Regions from separate parts of the Nonomuraea sp. NPDC001636 genome, predicted to be linked through region 2. Evidence: riboswitches for the same ligand, from Rfam matches in the RefSeq annotation. Region 2 holds a riboswitch; the other holds the start of a gene.
What was found. A riboswitch is a leader RNA that binds a small molecule or an ion and turns the genes downstream of it on or off. The one in region 2 is predicted to bind cobalamin.
Positions count from the first base shown of each region.

Region 1 (8,716 bases), on a different contig from region 2:
CCGTCGCCGGGCACGAGGCCGTGCTGTCGTGCCTGGGCAGCACCGACCGCGGCCACCCCACCACCGTCTACTCCCAGGGCACCGCCAACGTCGTCGCCGCCATGCGCGACGGCGGGGTGCGCCGCCTGCTGTGCCTGTCGTCGGCGGGCCTGGACATCCCGCCGGGCACGCCGCTGGGCCGCCGCCTGGTCACCCGCTTCGTGATCCAGCGCCTCTACCGGCACGGCTACGCCGACATGAGACGCATGGAGGCCGCCGTCACCGCCGCCCACGACATCGACTGGACGATCGTGCGCCCGCCGATGCTCACCGACGGCCCCCTGACCGGCCGCTACCGCACCGCCATGAACGCGCCCCTGGCCAAGGCGGGCTCGATCTCCCGCGCCGACCTGGCCCACTACCTCCTCGACCACCTCACCGACGAGCACAACCGCCACGCCGTCGTCGAGATCACCGGCGGCTCCTGACGTCCCAGGCGAATACGTCGTGGGCGTGGCCGGCCGCGGCGGCCTCAGGCCAGCCGGTCGGCGAGGAAGCGCAGGGCGCTGTCGATCTCGAAGTCCGGCACGTCCGCGTGCCCGCCGGGGTTGGCGTGCAAGGTCTTCTCGGCCGAGGCCAGGGCGTCGAACAGGGCCAGGGCCTCGGCCCGCGGCACCCGTTCGTCGTCCCACTGCAGCAGGAACCGCACCGGGACGGTGATCCCGGCGGCGGCCTGGGCCGAGGCCAGCGAGGTGCCGCTCAGCCCCAGGACCGCCGCGCCGATCCGCGGCTCGGCGGCCACCAGCGGGATCCCCAGGGCACAGCCCAGCGAGACGCCCCAGTAACCCACCGGCCCCTGGTCGTCGAGCGCGTCCAGGACCGACCGCCACTCCGGCACGGTCTGGGCGGCCAGCAGCGTGTGCAGCTCGGCCAGCAGCGGGGTGGGGTCGCCCGCGCCGGCCATGCGCTCCCGCATCGCGGCGATGATCCGCTCGTGCTCGGCGCTCCGGGGCCGGTCGCCGTGGGCCGGCGCGTCGATGGCCGCCGCTGCGAAGCCGCGTTCGGCCGCCAGCCGGTGCGCGCGCCCCACGACGCCCGGGGCCTGCTTGTGCTGCCCGCCGCCGTGCCCGATCAGGACCAGGCCGCGGGGTTCGGCGTCGCGCGGGGTCCACAGGACGCCGGGGACGTCGCCGAGGGCGAAGGATCGTTCGATGACGCCGTCGGCCGACGTCCGGGAGAGAAAACGCATGCGCGTCTCGAGCCTTTCGGGATGCCTTGTGCGGGCGCTCCCTAGGCGATGCGCGTGAGGGAGCCCCGACCTGTCACAACGTTGATCGGTCTCACCCCCTCAGTTCGATGCGTCGCAAGAACGTACCACACCATCAGATCTCGGCTGCGGTGAAGGAGATCCACACGTCCGGCGGGACGTCCGGGCGGTTGGGGACGGGCCGGCGCTCCTCCGTCCACGCCTCACCGGCGAACTCGGTCGCCACGCGCCGCCAGAACGCCACGCCCGCCGTGTTGGCGTCCTGGAAGGCGATCCGCCACGGCCCGGGATGCCGGGAGATCACCTCCCGGACGACCCGCAGCCCGATCCCCGACCGGCGCGCCCCGCGGACCACGAAGAAGCTGTTCAGCACCCGGACCGGGCCGGCCGCCGCACGCACGAACGCGAACCCGACCGGCCGGTCGCCGCTGGTGAACAGGTAGGCCGTCCAGTCGTCGTCATCGAGGGCGGTGCGCAGGCGGTCGCCGTGGTAGGTGCCGTCGGGGTCGGGGAGCCCGCCCTGGAAGTCCGCCATGTCGTGGCGGAACATGAGCCAGAGGCGTTCGACGGTGGGGTGATCCGCGGCCTCGACGAGCCGCACACTTACCGGAGAAGTGGTCATACAAGCACTCTCGGCCAGATGCGACATCCGGCCGGAAGGTACAAACTAGCAGAAGACGATCACCGTAGGGGAACCGCGGGCGTCAGCCGTGCAGCAGGTCGAGGATGTGCGGCCAGGCGTCGGCCCCGAGCCCGGCGTCGGCGACCGGGTCGCCCCCGTAGACGAAGTCCGGCGACTCGGGGGCGGGCCCCTCCCCCGGCAGGCGCGGACGATGACCGGCCCCGGCCCGGCTGACCACCCGCACCGGGCGCCCGGCGGCACGTCGCCGGGCGGCCAGCCGCCGGGCGAACGGCAGGGACGGCCACATGGCGTCATCCCCGCCGGCCACCAGCAGCACGTCGGCCGCCGCCGCCTCGATCGGGATCTCCGCGGCCGGCAACAGGCCGGCGAACGTGCGCTGGCTGAGCTCGTACAGCTCGCGCAGGGCCAGCGGGCCGTGCTCAGGCTCGGCCTCGGCCCAGTCGTCGTCGTACGGGACGAACGGCAGCGGCCGCCCCTTCCACGTCCAGGACGACCGGTAGGGACGTCTCTCCCCGTCCGGCCCCGGCCCGACGTTGCCCCACACGAGCGAGGTCGGCGACAGCGCCACCACCCCGCCGATCCGCCGGTCCCGGACTGCGGTCAGCAGCGCGGCCTCGGCCCCCTTCGACATGCCCAGCACGCAGACCCGCCGGACGCCGGTGGACTCCAGCAGATCGACGGCCGACACGAACGTCTCCAGCGGGATCTCGCAGATGCCCGGCGGCTGCCCCGGCCCGCCGAACCAGCGGATCGACAGCGCGGTCACCCCCTCCGCGGCCAGCAGGCGGGCTCTGTCCCGTTCGATCCGCCCGCTCGACCCCGCCAGCACGAGCACGCCCGTGCGGACGGCCGGGCCCGGTGTGACCAGGACGCCTTCCCACGGGCGGCTCAGTTCGCGCTCGTCCATCACCGTCACCCCTCGGCACTCGGCGGAACGGCATTCTACTGAGACGGCGCACCCATCGAAATGGTGCATCATGGCCGCAACACCCCATGACGAGCGGAGAACACCATGTCCTTCCAGGCTTACCTGGACAACATCGAAGGCAAGACCGGACTGACCCCCCGTGAGTTCATCGCCCTGGCCAAGGAACGCGGCTTCGACGCCCCGTCCACCAAGGCCGGGACGATCATCGACTGGCTCAAGCAGGACTACGACCTCGGACGCGGCCACGCCATGGCCCTCGTCCACGTGATCAAGAAGGGTCCGCGGATCGACGCCAGGCACGTCGGCACCACCGGTTCCCACCGCGACGAGTCCGACGTCCTCTGGCTGGACGGCAAGGACAACCGCCCCGACCCCGCCTGACCCGCCCGGCGGGGATTCGTCCCGCCGGACGGCTTTACGTTGTAGATCTGTAGGGATCAGAAGTCGGCGTCGAAGCTGACCGAGCCGGTCACCCCCATCTGATACGCCGACACCCGCCGCTCGAAGAAGTTCGACAACTCCTGCACGTCCTGCAGCTCCATGAACGCGAACGGGTTCTTCGACCCGTACAGCGGCTCGATGCCGAGCTGGGCCAGCCGCCGGTCGGCCACGTGCTCCAGGTACGAGCGCATGTCCGCGGTCGACATGCCCGGCACGCCCTGCCCGAGCAGGTCCTCGGCGAACTGCGCCTCGCAGTCGACCGCCTCGGCCAGCATCTCCCTGACCTGGCCTGCCATCTCCTCGTCGAAGAGGTCCGGCTCCTCCTGCCGGACGACGTCCACCACGTCGAAGGCGAAGGCCATGTGCATGGACTCGTCGCGGAAGACCCAGTTGGTGCCCGAGGCCAGCCCGTTCAGCAGGCCGCGCGAGCGCAGGAAGTAGACGTAGGCGAACGCGCCGTAGAAGAACAGGCCCTCGATGCAGGCGGCGAAGCAGATCAGGTTGAGCAGGAACGCCCGCCGGTCCTCGCGGGTCTCCAGCCGCTGGAGGCCGCCGATGGAGTCGATCCAGCGGAAGCAGAACTCGGCCTTGCGCCGGATGGAGGGGATGTTCTCCACCGCCGCGAACGCCGCGAACCGCTCCTCCTCGTCCGGCACGTACGTGTCCAGCAGGTTCAGGTAGAACTGGACGTGCACCGCCTCCTCGAACAGCTGCCTGCTCAGGTACAGGCGCGCCTCGGGGGCGTTGACGTGCTGGTAGAGGTTGAGCACCAGGTTGTTGGCCACGATCGTGTCGCCGGTGGCGAAGAAGGCGACCAGGCGGCTGACCAGGTGGCGCTCGGCCGCCGACAGCCTGGTCAGGTCCTTCAGGTCGGAGTGCAGGTCCACCTCCTCGACCGTCCAGGTGTTCTTGATCGCGTCGCGGTAGCGGTCGAAGAACAGGGGGTAGCGCATGGGCCGCAGGGTCAGGCTCATGCCCGGGTCGAGCAACATCGGATTCTCCTCGGGGGTCACTGGCAGGCTTCGCACGACTCGGGGTTCTCCAGGGAGCACACCAGGGCCTCCTCGGACTTGTTCCCGAGGGGCACGGGGGCCGCGGGGGACGCGAGGGGCACGGTGGCCTGCTGGATGCGGGTGGCCGGGCGCGAGCGCAGGTAGTAGGTGGTCTTCAGGCCGGACTTCCAGGCGTACAGGTACATCGAGGAGAGCTTGTCGATCGTCGGCGCGCTCATGAACAGGTTGAGCGACTGGCTCTGGTCGATGAACGGCGAGCGCGCGGCGGCCATGTCGATCAGCGCCCGCTGCGGCAGCTCCCAGGCGGTGCGGAACAGCCGGCGCACGTCCTCCGGCAGCTCGGCGATGCCCTGCACTGAGCCCTCGGCCTGCTTGATGGCCGCCCGGACGCGGTCGTTCCACAGGCCGCGCGACTTCAGCTCGGCCACCAGCGCGTTGTTGATCTGCAGGAACTCCCCGCTCAGCGTCTCGCGCTTGAACAGGTTGGACACCTGCGGCTCGATGCACTCGTAGCAGCCGACGATCGAGGCGATGGTGGCGGTCGGCGCGATCGCGATCAGCAGCGAGTTGCGCAGGCCGTGGGCGGCGATGCGCTCGCGCACCGCGTCCCAGCGCCCGGCCTGGGTGCCGCTCTCCCCCCACAGGTCGTGCTGGAGCCGGCCACGGGCCGCCCACGTCTGGTCGTAGGCGGGGTGGGCGCCGAAGCGCTCGGCCAGGGCGGCGGAGGTCTCCAGCGCCGACAGGTAGATCTCCTCGGCGATCCGGGTGGACAGCTCCTTGGCCTCGGCCGAGTCGAACGGCAGGCGCAGGGCGAAGAAGACGTCCTGCAGGCCCATCACGCCGAGGCCGACCGGGCGCCAGCGCGGGTTGCTGGCCGCGGCCTGCTCGCTCGGGTAGTAGTTGATGTCGATCACCCGGTCGAGGAAGGTGACCGCGGTGCGGACGGTGGCGCGCAGCCGCTCCCAGTCGATGCCGCCGTCGATGTCGCCGTCGGGGCCCGTGCCCGTCAGGTGGGCGGCGAGGTTGACCGAGCCCAGGTTGCAGACCGCGGTCTCGGCGTCGCTGGACACCTCGACGATCTCGGTGCACAGGTTGGACAGGTGCACGACGTTGCCGGGCTCGGCCGCCTGGTTGCACAGGCGGTTGGCGGCGTCCTTGAAGGTCATCCAGCCGTTGCCGGTCTGGGCCAGGGTGCGCATCATCTTGGCGTACAGGTCGCGGGCCTTGACCTGCCGGACGTACCGGCCGTCGCGCTCGGCGGCGCGGTAGGCCTCCTCGAACGCCTCGCCCCACAGGTCGGGCAGCTCGGGGACCTCGTCGGGGTCGAACAGCGACCAGGTGCCGTCGGCCTCGACCCGGCGCATGAACTCGTCGGGGATCCAGTTGGCCAGGTTGAGGTTGTGGGTGCGGCGCGCGTCCTCGCCGGTGTTGTCGCGCAGCTCCAGGAACTCCTCGACGTCCGGGTGCCAGGGCTCCAGGTAGACGCAGGCCGCGCCCTTGCGCCGGCCGCCCTGGTTGACCGCGGCCACCGACGCGTCGAGCGTGCGCAGCCACGGGACGATGCCGTTGGAGTGCCCGTTCGTGCCGCGGATCAGCGCGCCCCGGGAGCGCACCCGCGACCAGGAGATGCCGATCCCGCCGGCGAACTTCGACAGCTGCGCCACCTGGGCGTAGCGGTCGTAGATCGAGCCGATCTCGTCACGGGGCGAGTCGACCAGGTAGCAGGAGGACATCTGGGTGTGCCGGGTGCCGGAGTTGAACAGCGTCGGCGAGCTGGGCAGATAGGCCAGCGACGACATGAGCCGGTAGAAGCCGACCGCCTCGGCGGGCGTCTCGGCCAGCCCGCAGGCCACGCGCAGCAGCCAGTACTGCGGCGTCTCCACCACCAGCCGGGTGGACGGGTGGCGCAGCAGGTAACGGTCATAGACCGTGCGCAGCCCGAAGTACTCGAACCGCAGGTCGGCGGTGACGTCGATGGCGTCGTCGAGCTTGCGGGCGTTGGCGTTGACGAACTCGGCGGTCTCGTCGCCGATGAGCCCCTCGGCGTGGCCCAGCCGGATCGCCTGGCTGAAGGAGGCCACGCCCTGCCCGCGGACCTCCTTGTCGATGTAGCCCGACAGCAGCCGCGCGGCCAGGCGCGAGTACTGCGGCTCCTCGCCGATCATCTCGGCGGCCGTCTGGATGGACAGCCGGTCGAGCTCGGCGGTGGTGGCCCCGTCGTAGAGGCCGCTGATCGTCTTGGTGGCCACCCGCATCGGGTCGATGTCCGTCAGATCGGCCGCCCAGTGCTCCACCGCACGTACGATCTTGTTGACGTCGACCGGCTCCGCGGTGCCGTTGCGCTTGCGCACCTGCATCTGGACACGCCGCGGCGCGGACCTGTCGGCGTCCGCCCGCGCCGTCCCGGCCAGGTCCGTCATCGGGTCCCCTGTGACCGTCACTGCGCTCTCCCCTCGTGAACTCGGTCGGTCGCCGAGAACGCGCGCAGGAGGCGGACGGCGAGGCGCCACAGCCCTCTCGCCGGTGCCGTCCGCCGTCCCGCGCGGCCTCGGAGCAGCCGCGCGCGCATGATCGCGCGCGGCGCGCCGGCAGGTCTTCGGACTTGTGGGCATGCTGTCGCTGCCTACTGGCCGTCGCTTCCCGGGCCTTCGGCCCAGTGCGTCTGACGGCGTTCGTTCCCACTCACCGCTGCGGGGCAGTCCCGGATTCCCACCGGGTTCCCTCTTGCTTCGGCCGCCCTGGCGGGGCGACCGAACCGGCTGCGGGAGACACCATATATAGGGCGGATCAAAAAGTCACACCCAACATCTCGTGTTGCGAAGAACCCCCGCTCCGATCCGGCCACCCGCCGCGGGGCCGCTCCCCGCGTGCCTCACGGACGGACCGGTGTGTGATCGAGGTCATAGACCGGCCGTGCCAGATTTTCGCTACCTTAGGTATCGATACTTCAAGTAGCGAAAAGCCGAGGAGACCCCATGAGCGACACCTTCACCCGTCCGGTCACGCCGGACTGGGACACCGTCACCCCCGCCGAACTGGCCGCCTACGTCGAGGCGGAGAACCGGCTGCGCGCCTCCGTCGAGGCACAGGCGATCACCGGCCGGCCGGATCCCGGCGCCGCCATCGACTGGCGGACGGTGGCGCTGCCCGGCCGCGACCTCCGCGTCCGGGTCCACCGGCCCCGAGCGGCCGGGCCGGGGGACGTCCTGCCGCTGGTGCTGCACGTGCACGGAGGCGGCTTCGTCGGCACGGCGCCGCAGAGCGACTGGGTCAACAGCCACCTCGCCGCCCACCTGCCCGCCGTCGTCGTCTCGGTGGACCACCGCCTGCTCGACCGGCACACGCCGCTGGCCGCCGCCGCCGACGACGGCTGGGACGCGCTCCGGCACGTGCTGGAGCACGCCGCGCAGTGGGGCGTCGACCCGGCGCGGGCCGTCCTGTTCGGCGAGAGCTGCGGCGGGCTGATCTGCGCCCTGGCGGCGATCAGGGCCCGCGACGCCGGTCTGCCCCTGAAGGCCCAGGTGCTGGTCAACCCCGCCGTGGACGTGACCGGTACGATGTTCGACCACTCCTCGACGGCCGAACACGCCGACACCCCGACGCTCGGCGTGCCGGTGCTGCGGTTGGTCCACCGGCTCGCCGCGCCCGAGGGCACGGACGCCCGCGCGCTCTCCCCCCTGCACGCCGGCGACCTGGGCGGGCTGGCCCCGGCGCTCGTGGCGGTGCCGACCCACGACCCGATCGCCGACCACGGCCGCCGCTACGCCGAGGCGCTGCAGGCCGCCGGCACCCCCGCCCGCCTGGCCGAGTACCCGGGGGCCGGGCACGCCTTCCTCAGCCTGCCGGCCCTGGCCCCCCAGGCCGAGGACGCGCGGGCGGACATCCTGGGCTTCCTCCGCGACGCCCTCACCGCGTAACGCCACGACCGGAGCGGGCAGGCGAGGACGACCCGGCCCCTCGCGCGGCGCCGGGTTCTGCTTCATGATTCGGGGTGTCACCCCGTGGCCCCTCGCGATGGGACGGTCAGTGAAGCGCATCCTCGCCTGGATCGGCGTCAACGTCGACATCCTCGTCGCCCTGGCGGTGGCGGTCGTGGTGAGCGTCCTCGACGTCGCGGGCATCGCCACCGCGGAGGCCGTCAGCAACGCCCAGTCGCTCAACCTGTTCATGAGCGCGACCTGCTGCCGTCCCTGCTCCAGGAGCAGTCGGCGGTCCGGCTGGTGCGGGGCGAGGAGTTCAACCGGGTGCCGGCGCAGGCGCGCCCGCTGAACCTCAGGGGCGCCGAGGACGTGACGTTGTCGTTCTCGCCCACGGTCGAGGAGGTGCGGGCGCTGTTCGAACGCCTCGGCCTCGCCCTGCCCGGGACCTACGGCGACGACGACGTCGCGGAGATCGTCGGGATGGCCTTCAGGAACGTCGATCCGTACGACAAGGCGGCGGCCTGG
Region 1 covers NZ_JBEOZT010000021.1:162,743-171,458, forward strand. Annotated here, with positions in the region: gene ABT158_RS33345 (NAD(P)-dependent oxidoreductase) at 1-467, shown strand, start outside; gene ABT158_RS33350 (dienelactone hydrolase family protein) at 512-1,228, opposite strand; gene ABT158_RS33355 (GNAT family N-acetyltransferase) at 1,362-1,868, opposite strand; gene ABT158_RS33360 (acyl-CoA thioester hydrolase/BAAT C-terminal domain-containing protein) at 1,951-2,796, opposite strand; gene ABT158_RS33365 (DUF4287 domain-containing protein) at 2,902-3,198, shown strand; gene ABT158_RS33370 (ribonucleotide-diphosphate reductase subunit beta) at 3,255-4,250, opposite strand; gene ABT158_RS33375 (ribonucleoside-diphosphate reductase subunit alpha) at 4,268-6,712, opposite strand; cobalamin riboswitch at 6,842-7,046, opposite strand; gene ABT158_RS33380 (alpha/beta hydrolase) at 7,247-8,188, shown strand; gene ABT158_RS33385 (hypothetical protein) at 8,298-8,540, shown strand; gene ABT158_RS33390 (hypothetical protein) at 8,516-8,716, shown strand, end outside.
Region 1: linked by a shared signal. The riboswitch ahead of ABT158_RS33375 (ribonucleoside-diphosphate reductase subunit alpha) and the one ahead of cobN (cobaltochelatase subunit CobN) in region 2 are both predicted to bind cobalamin.

Region 2 (8,716 bases):
GCCGGCTGGACGCCCTGGGCGTGCCGTACGAGGTGGTGCCCGGGGTTCCGGCGTTCGCGGCGGCGGCGGCCGCGCTGGGCCGGGAGCTGACCGTGCCCGGCGTCGGCCAGACGGTCATCCTGACGCGCACCTCCGCCCGCGCCACCCCCATGCCGGACGGTGAGGACCTCGGGACGCTCGGCGCGAGCCGGGCCACGATGGTGCTGCACCTGGCCGTGCAGCGGATCGACGCGGTGGTCGCCGAGCTGCTGCCCTCCTACGGCCCCGACTGCCCGGTGGCCGTGGTGGCGCGGGCGAGCCGGGCCGACGAGGTGATCCTGCGCGGCACGCTCGCCGACATCGCCGGACAGGTCCACGACGCCGGGATCCGGCGGACGGCCGTGATCGTCGTGGGCCGGGTGTTGTCGGCGACCCAGTTCCCCGACAGCCACCTCTACAGCGACGCCAGGGAGCGTGCGTGCGACGGGTCCTGATCCTCGGCGGCACCGCCGAGGCGCGGGCCCTGGCCGCCGAGCTGGCCGCCGATCCCGGGCTGCACGTGGTGTCCTCCCTGGCGGGACGGGTGAACAACCCGCGGCTCCCCGTGGGCGAGGTGCGGGAAGGCGGGTTCGGCGGGCCGTCGGGCCTGGCCGCGTGGCTGCGGGAGGAGCGCATCGACGTGCTGGTCGACGCCACGCATCCGTTCGCGGAGCGGATGACCGCCTCGGGGGTCGCGGCCTCGTCGGCGACCGGGGTGCCGCTGCTGGTGCTGCGGCGTCCGGGGTGGCGGGAGGGGCCGGGCGACGCGTGGCTGCGGGTCGGCTCGCTCCAGGCGGCGGCCGGGCTGCTGACCACGGCCCGGTGGGGCGCGGCCGGCCGCGAGACCCGGGTCTTCCTCACGACCGGACGCCGGAGCCTGCCGGTGTTCGCGCCGCTGCCCGGCGTTTGGCTGCTGGCCAGGTCGGTGGACCCGCCGGAGGGGCCGGTGCCGGCGAACGTGCACGTCCTGCTCGACCGCGGGCCGTACACCGTCGAGGGCGAGCGCGCCCTGATCTCGGAGCACCGCCTGGACGTGCTGGTGACCAAGGACAGCGGCGGCGGCATGACCACGGCCAAGCTCGTCGCGGCGCGCGAGCTCGGCCTGCCGGTGATCATGGTGGACCGGCCGCCGCTGCCCGCGGGCGTCCGGGCCACGGACAGCGTGGCGGCGGCGGCGGCCTGGGTTCAGGGGTAGCGGCGCGGGGTGTAGACGACGCCGCCTTCGGTGGCCCGGGTCGTGGACGAGCCGATGATCAGCAGGCAGCGCATGTCCACCTGGCCGGGGTCCAGCTCGCCGAGCGTGGTGACCGTGACGCTCTCCCGCGGGCCGCCGACGTCGCGGCCGATCACCACGGGGGTGTCCGGCGCGCGGTGCTCCAGCAGCAGGTCCCGGGCGGCGGCGACCTGCCACGTACGGCTGCGCGAGGCCGGGTTGTAGATCGCCAGCACCAGGTCCGCCCGCGCGGCGGCGGACAGCCGGTCGGCCACCACCTCCCACGGCTTGAGCAGGTCGGACAGCGACAGCACGCAGTAGTCGTGCCCGAGCGGCGCGCCCGCCCTGGCCGCGACCGCCTGGGCGGCGGTCAGCCCCGGCACGACCCGCACCGGCACGTCCGGGAAGTCGGCGGCGGCTTCGAGCACGGCGCTGGCCATGGCGAACACGCCCGGGTCGCCGGACGACACGACCGCCACCCGGGCCCCGTCCCGGGCCAGCTCAAGGGCGTGCCTGGCGCGTTCGGCCTCCACCCGGTTGTCGGTGCGGTGGCGGCGCTGGCGCGGGTTCGGAGCCACCCGGTCCACGTACGGGCCGTAGCCGACCAGGTCGGTGGCCGCGGCCAGCGCCTCCTGCGCCTCCGGCGTCAGCCACGGCCGCCCCGCCGGGCCCAGGCCGACCACGGCCACCTCGCCCGGCCCCTCGTCCGCCGGGCGCTCGGGGACGAAGGTGCGCTCGGCCGGGCTGGCCAGCAGGGCCAGCGAGAAGTACGGGACTCCGTCCGGGTCCACGTCCTTGAGCGGGGCGACCCGCTCGGCGCCCATGGTGGCACGCTCGACGTACCAGGCGTCGTCGAGGCGGCCCGCCTCGGACAGCGCGTCGCGCACCTTCCCGAACGTGCGGCCCAGCTTGAGCACGGCGGCCGAGTCGGTGTCGCGCAGCCGCTCGGCCAGCACCTGCGCGGGCAGCGTGCCGGGCAGCACGGTCAGCACCTCGCCCCGCTCGACCAGCGGCCGTCCCAGCACGGCGGCGGCGGCGCTGACCGAGGTCACGCCGGGCACCACCTCGGTCGGGTAGCGGTGGGCGAGCCGCTTGTGCATGTGCATGTAGGAGCCGTAGAACAGCGGGTCGCCCTCGGCCAGCACGACCACGGTGCGGCCCGCGTCCAGGTGGGCGGCCAGGCGTTCGGCGCAGTCGGCGTAGAAGTCGTCGAGCGCTCCCTGGTAGCCGCCGGGGTGGTCGGTGGTCTCCGTGGTCAGCGGGTAGAGCAGCAGCTCCTCGATCTGGCCCGCGCGCATGTACGGCAGCGCGATCGAACGGGCGATGCTGCGGCCGTGCCGGGCGGCGTGGTAGGCGATCACGTCGGCCTCGCCGATCAGCCGGGCCGTCCTGACCGTGACCAGCTCGGGGTCGCCTGGGCCCAGGCCGACTCCGTACAGGCGTCCTGACATGGTCGTCACTCCGTCTCGTTCGCGATGGCGTTGATCGCGGCGGCCGTCATCGCACTGCCGCCGCGGCGGCCGTGCACCACCAGGTGCTCCAGGTCGCTGCCGGCCAGCGCCTGCTTGGACTCGGCCGCGCCGATGAAGCCGACCGGGATGCCGAGCACGGCCGCGGGGCGTCCCGCGCCCTCGGCCACCAGCTCCAGCAGCCGGAACAGGGCGGTCGGCGCGTTCCCGATCGCCACCACCGCGCCCTCCAGGCGGTCGCGCCACAGCTCCAGGGCCGCGGCGCTGCGGGTGGTGCCGAGGCGTTCGGCCAGCTCGGGCACGCGCGGATCGCCCAGCGTGCACAGCACCTCGTTGCCCGCGGGCAGCCTGCGCCGGGTCACGCCGGAGGCGACCATCATGGCGTCGCACAACACCGGCGCGCCGCCGCGCAGCGCCTCCCTGGCCCGCGCGACGACCTGCGGCGACCAGGCCAGGTCGGTGACGAGGTCGGTCATGCCGCACGCGTGGATCATGCGCACCGCCACCTGGGCGACCTCGGGCGGCAGGCCCGTGAGGTCGCTCTCGGCGCGGATGGTCGCGAACGAGCGCCGGTAGATCTCGGCGCCGTCGCGGATGTAGTCGCTCACTCCTGGCGTTCCTCGTATCCGTTGATGGTTGCGATCAGCTGGCGGACCGGGCCGCGTGGCAGGCCGCAGCGCCGCTCGCAACCGGCCCAGTGGACGGGCGTGGCGGGTGCGCGGCCGAGGCTCCGCACCCATTGCCGGGCATCGGCCCGCACGTCGGCGAGCGCCTTCGCGCAGCCGGGACGGCCGGTGCAGGCGGTCACCCCGGCCCAGGGGGAGTCCGGGTCGGTGGCGAGCCCGGCGGCGGCCAGCGCCCGCTCGGTCGGGTCCGCCTCGCCGGGGGAGAGGTCCGGCAGGACGACGGTCCGCCAGGGTGTCAGGCGCACCGGCTGGCCGAGGTCCGCGAGGGCTGCGGCCTGGTCGGACGTCAGGCGGCCGAGCGGCACGAGGGCCTCGATCGCCACCCGGCCGTCCCGCTGCGCGATCCTGCCCGGGGACGGGCGGCGCGCGAAGGCGGAGGCGGGCGGGGCGTCCGGGGCCTCCGGGGCGTCCGGGGCGTTCGCGGCGTCCGGGGCGTCGGTCAGGCTTGGTTCGCCGTCGCGCAGGCGGGTGGCGATTCGGGCGGGGCCGTCCGGGAGGTCGCGGATGCGCCAGGCGCGCGGGCCGTCGGGGGACAGCTCGTCCAGGAACGCCTCGGCGGAGTCGATCATGAGCGGGACGGCCGCGTCCGGGGCGGCGGTCAGCCCGGTGTCGGCGCCGGCGAGCAGCAGCCGTCCGGTCGCCACGTAGGTGACGTCCGCGCCGAGCCCGGCGACGTCCCGCGTGCCGTCGTCCAGGGCGAACAGGAACCGTCCCGGCAGCTCGGCCAGCCGGGGCCGCGCGCACAGCGCCCGGTCCAGGGCGTCGGCCATCGCCAGCACGTCCAGCAGCCCGTCGGGACCGCGCCCGCTCAGCGGCGAGGCGAGGATGTTGCGCACCCGCTCGTGCGCGGGCGACGGCAGCAGCCCGGCCGCCGCGATCCGCCCGGCGAAGACCTCCGGCGCGCGCAGCCCCCGCACCTGGACGTTCGCCCGCGACGTCAGCTCGATCACGCCCGTTCCCAGCTCGGCCGCGCACCCGGCGAGCACGCGGAGCTGCGCGGCCGACACCGCGCCGCCGGGCAGGCGCACACGGGCGAGCGGGCCGTCTGCGGCCTCGTGCACCTGGAGCGCCCCCGGACAGGCATCGGGACGCGTACGTCCGGAAGATTCACCTACGGGCACGAAGGGATCGTAACGCCACTTCTGGGACGGGTCGCTCCTGTCGTAAGCTTCGGCGTAGACGATGGCAATGGGAGGAAGCCGGTGCGAATCCGGCGCGGTCCCGCCACTGTGACCGGGGAGCGAACCCCACCACGAGGCCACTGTCCGGAGACGGGCGGGAAGGCCGGGGTGAGCGTCGATCCGGGAGCCAGGAGACTCCTGCCGTCGTGTCACCCGCGACCGGGGCGAGGACCCCGAGGGAGGAATGCGCCGTGCCTGGCGACAGCCGTACCCTTCTGCTGCTCTCCACCTCCGACACCGACCTGCTGAGCGCTCGCGCCTGCGGGGCGGGCTACCGCCTGGGCAATCCCGCCCGGCTGACCGCCGAGGACGTCCCCGGCCTGACGGAGGGGACCGACCTCGTCGTGGTGCGCCTGCTGGGCGGGCGGCGGGCCTGGCCGGAAGGGCTCGACGCGCTGCTGGCCGGGCCGCGCCCGGTGGTGGTGCTGGGCGGGGAGCAGGCCCCCGACGCCGAGCTGATGGAGCTGTCCACGGTCAGCGGCGGGGTGTGCGCCGAGGCGCACGCCTACCTGGCCCATGGCGGCCCGGCCAACCTGGCCGAGCTGCACGCGTTCCTGTCCGACACCGTCCTGCTGACCGGGCACGGGTTCGAGCCGCCCGTCCCCGCCCCCGCCTGGGGACGGCTGGACCGCCCTGCCAGGACCACCGGCGGTCCCGTGGTGGGGGTGCTCTACTACCGGGCCCACCACATGGCCGGCAACACCGCGTTCGTCGAGGCGTTGTGCGAGGCCGTCGAGGACGCGGGCGGGCAGGCGCTGCCGGTCTTCTGCTCGTCCCTGCGCGCGGCCGAGCCGGAGCTGCTGGACACGCTGCGCGCGGCGGACGCCCTGGTCGTCACGGTGCTGGCGGCGGGCGGCTCCCGTCCGGCCACCGCGGGGGCGGGCGGCGACGACGAGGCCTGGGACGTCGGCGCGCTGGCCGAGCTGGACGTGCCGATCCTGCAAGGACTCTGCCTGACCACCACCCGGCAGGCATGGGAGGAGAACGACGACGGGCTGTCGCCGCTGGACGCCGCCTCCCAGGTGGCGATCCCGGAGTTCGACGGGCGGATCATCACGGTGCCGTTCTCGTTCAAGGAGATCGACCCCGACGGGCTGACCGTCTACGTCGCCGACCCCGAGCGGGCCGCCCGGGTGGCGGGCATCGCGGTGCGCCACGGCCTGCTGCGGCACACCCCTCCCGCAGAGCGGCGGCTGGTGGTGATGTTGTCGGCGTACCCGACCAAGCACTCCCGCGTCGGCAACGCGGTCGGGCTGGACACCCCCGCGAGCACCGTCCGGCTGCTGGCCCGGCTCGCCGAGGCGGGTTACGACCTGGGCGACGGCTTCCCCGGCGTGGCCGACCAGGACGGCGACGCGCTCGTGCACGCGCTGATCGCCGCCGGCGGCCAGGACCAGGACTGGCTGACCGAGGAGCACCTGGCGGGCAACCCGGTGCGCATCTCCGCCGCCTCCTACGAGCAGTGGTACCGGACGCTGCCCGCGGCCCTGCGCGAGGGAATGGAGCGCCATTGGGGGCCGCCGCCCGGAGAGCTGTTCGTGCACGAGGGCGACAGCGGGACCGACATCGTGCTGGCCGCGCTGCGGGCCGGGAACCTGGTGGTGATGGTGCAGCCGCCGCGCGGCTTCGGGGAGAACCCGATCGCCATCTACCACGACCCCGACCTGCCGCCCAGCCACCACTACCTGGCCGCCTACCGCTGGCTGTCGGCCGAGTTCGGCGCGCACGCGATGGTGCACGTCGGCAAGCACGGCAACCTGGAGTGGCTGCCCGGCAAGTCGGCGGGGATGTCGGCCGCGTGCGGCACCGACGCCGCCATCGGCGACCTGCCGCTGGTCTACCCCTTCCTCGTCAACGACCCGGGGGAGGGCACGCAGGCCAAGCGGCGCGCGCACGCCGTGCTGGTGGACCACCTGGTGCCGCCGATGGCCCGCGCCGACACCTACGGCGACATCGCCCGGCTGGAGCAGCTGCTGGACGAGCACGCCACGATCGCCGCCATGGACCCCGCCAAGCTGCCCGCGATCCGGGCGCAGATCTGGACGCTGATCCAGGCCGCCCGGCTCGACCACGACCTCGGGCTGGCCGACCGGCCGCACGACAGCGAGTTCGACGACCTCATCCTGCACGTGGACGGCTGGCTGTGCGAGGTGAAGGACGCCCAGATCCGCGACGGGCTGCACGTCCTCGGCCAGGCGCCCACCGGCCAGGTGCGGGTGGACCTGGTGCTGGCCATGTTGCGCGCCCGGCAGATGTGGGGCGGCAGGGAGACGCTGCCCGGCCTGCGCGAGGCGCTCGGCCTGGCCGAGGACGGCACGGCGGCGCTGGGCGACGTGGACCGCGCGGAGACGACCGCCCGCGCCCTGGTCGAGGCCATGGAGCAGCACGCCTGGGCCCCGGACGCAGCCCCCGCCGTCGCCCGCGCGGTACTGGGTGGCGTGGCCGAGGAACGGGTGGAGCTCGTGGCGCGGGTGCTGGCGTTCGCCGCCACCGAGGTGGTGCCGCGCCTGGCCCGCACCACCGACGAGCTCGACCACGTCCTGCACGCCCTGGACGGCGGCTACGTGCCCGCCGGCCCCAGCGGCTCCCCGCTGCGCGGCCTGGTCAACGTGCTGCCGACCGGCCGCAACTTCTACTCCGTGGACCCCCGGGCGGTGCCCAGCCGCCTGGCCTGGGAGACCGGCCAGGCGATGGCGGAGTCGCTGCTGGCGTGCTACCGCGCCGACACCGGCGAGTGGCCGCGCTCGGTCGGGCTGTCGGTGTGGGGGACCAGCGCCATGCGCACGGCGGGCGACGACGTCGCCGAGGTGCTGGCCCTGCTCGGCGTCCGCCCCGAATGGGACGAGGCGTCGCGCCGCGTCATCCGCCTGGAGCCGATCCCGCTCGCCGAGCTGGGCCGCCCGCGCATCGACGTGACGGTCCGCATCAGCGGCTTCTTCCGCGACGCCTTCCCGCACGTGGTCGGCATGCTCGACGACGCCGTACGGCTGGTCGCGTCGCTGGCGGAGCCGGCCGAGGACAACTACGTCCGCGCCCACGTGGCCGCGACGGGCGGCGACGAGCGGCTGGCCACGATGCGCGTCTTCGGCTCCGCGCCCGGCGCGTACGGGGCCGGGCTGCTGCCGCTCATCGACAGCCGCAACTGGCGCGACGACGCCGACCTGGCCGAGGTGTACGCCGTGTGGGGCGGCTACGCCTACGGCCGCGACCTCGACGGCGTCGCCGCCCGCCCCCAGATGGAGGACGCCTACCGCCGCATCGCCGTCGCCGCCAAGAACGTCGACACCCGCGAGCACGACATCGCCGACTCCGACGACTACTTCCAGTACCACGGCGGCATGATCGCCACCGTGCGCGCGCTCACCGGCAGGGCCCCGGCCGCCTACGTCGGCGACAGCACCCGCCCCGACGCCGTGCGCACCCGCACCCTGTCGGAGGAGACCTCACGGATCTTCCGCGCCAGGGTGGTCAACCCGCGCTGGCTGGCCGCCATGCGCCGCCACGGCTACAAGGGCGCCTTCGAGCTGGCCGCCACCGTCGACTACCTGTTCGGCTACGACGCCACCACCGGCGTGGTGGCCGACTGGATGTACGACAAGCTCACGCAGACGTACGTGCTCGACCCCGAGAACCAGGCGTTCATGGCCCGCTCGAACCCCTGGGCGCTGCACGGCATCGCCGAACGCCTCCTGGAGGCCGCCGAGCGCGGCATGTGGCAGCACCCGGATCCGGAGGTCCTGCGCGGCCTGCAGGAGGTCTACCTCAAGACCGAGGGCGACCTGGAGGACGACACCAGCCGCTGAGCCAGGCGCGGCGCGCCCGCCCAGTGCAGATGCAGGTAGGACGCGGTCACGCCGGGGTCGCCGTACCCGTCGTGGCCGCCGTCCCAGCGGAACAGCGGCTCGCCGGCGTACGTGACGGCCGTCCGGTGGAACTCGTGCCCGCGCAGCCGCTCGCCCGTCCTGGTGAGCGGTGAGCGCCGCAGCGCGACGGCGTCCCGGTAGCCGAGCGTCAGCCGGGACGTCATCCGCGCCCGCCCGGGGACGCGCCCGCACATGCGCTGACCGTCCAGCTCGTCGCACAGGTACAGCAGCCCCGCGCACTCGGCGGCGATCGGGCCGGGGAAGGCGGCGACCTGCTGCCGCAGGG
Region 2 covers NZ_JBEOZT010000020.1:98,210-106,925, forward strand. Annotated here, with positions in the region: gene cobM (precorrin-4 C(11)-methyltransferase) at 1-473, shown strand, start outside; gene ABT158_RS32045 (cobalt-precorrin-6A reductase) at 458-1,213, shown strand; gene cobJ (precorrin-3B C(17)-methyltransferase) at 1,204-2,682, opposite strand; gene ABT158_RS32055 (precorrin-8X methylmutase) at 2,688-3,308, opposite strand; gene cobG (precorrin-3B synthase) at 3,305-4,507, opposite strand; cobalamin riboswitch at 4,539-4,720, shown strand; gene cobN (cobaltochelatase subunit CobN) at 4,759-8,370, shown strand; gene ABT158_RS32070 (cobyrinic acid a,c-diamide synthase CobB) at 8,325-8,716, opposite strand, start outside.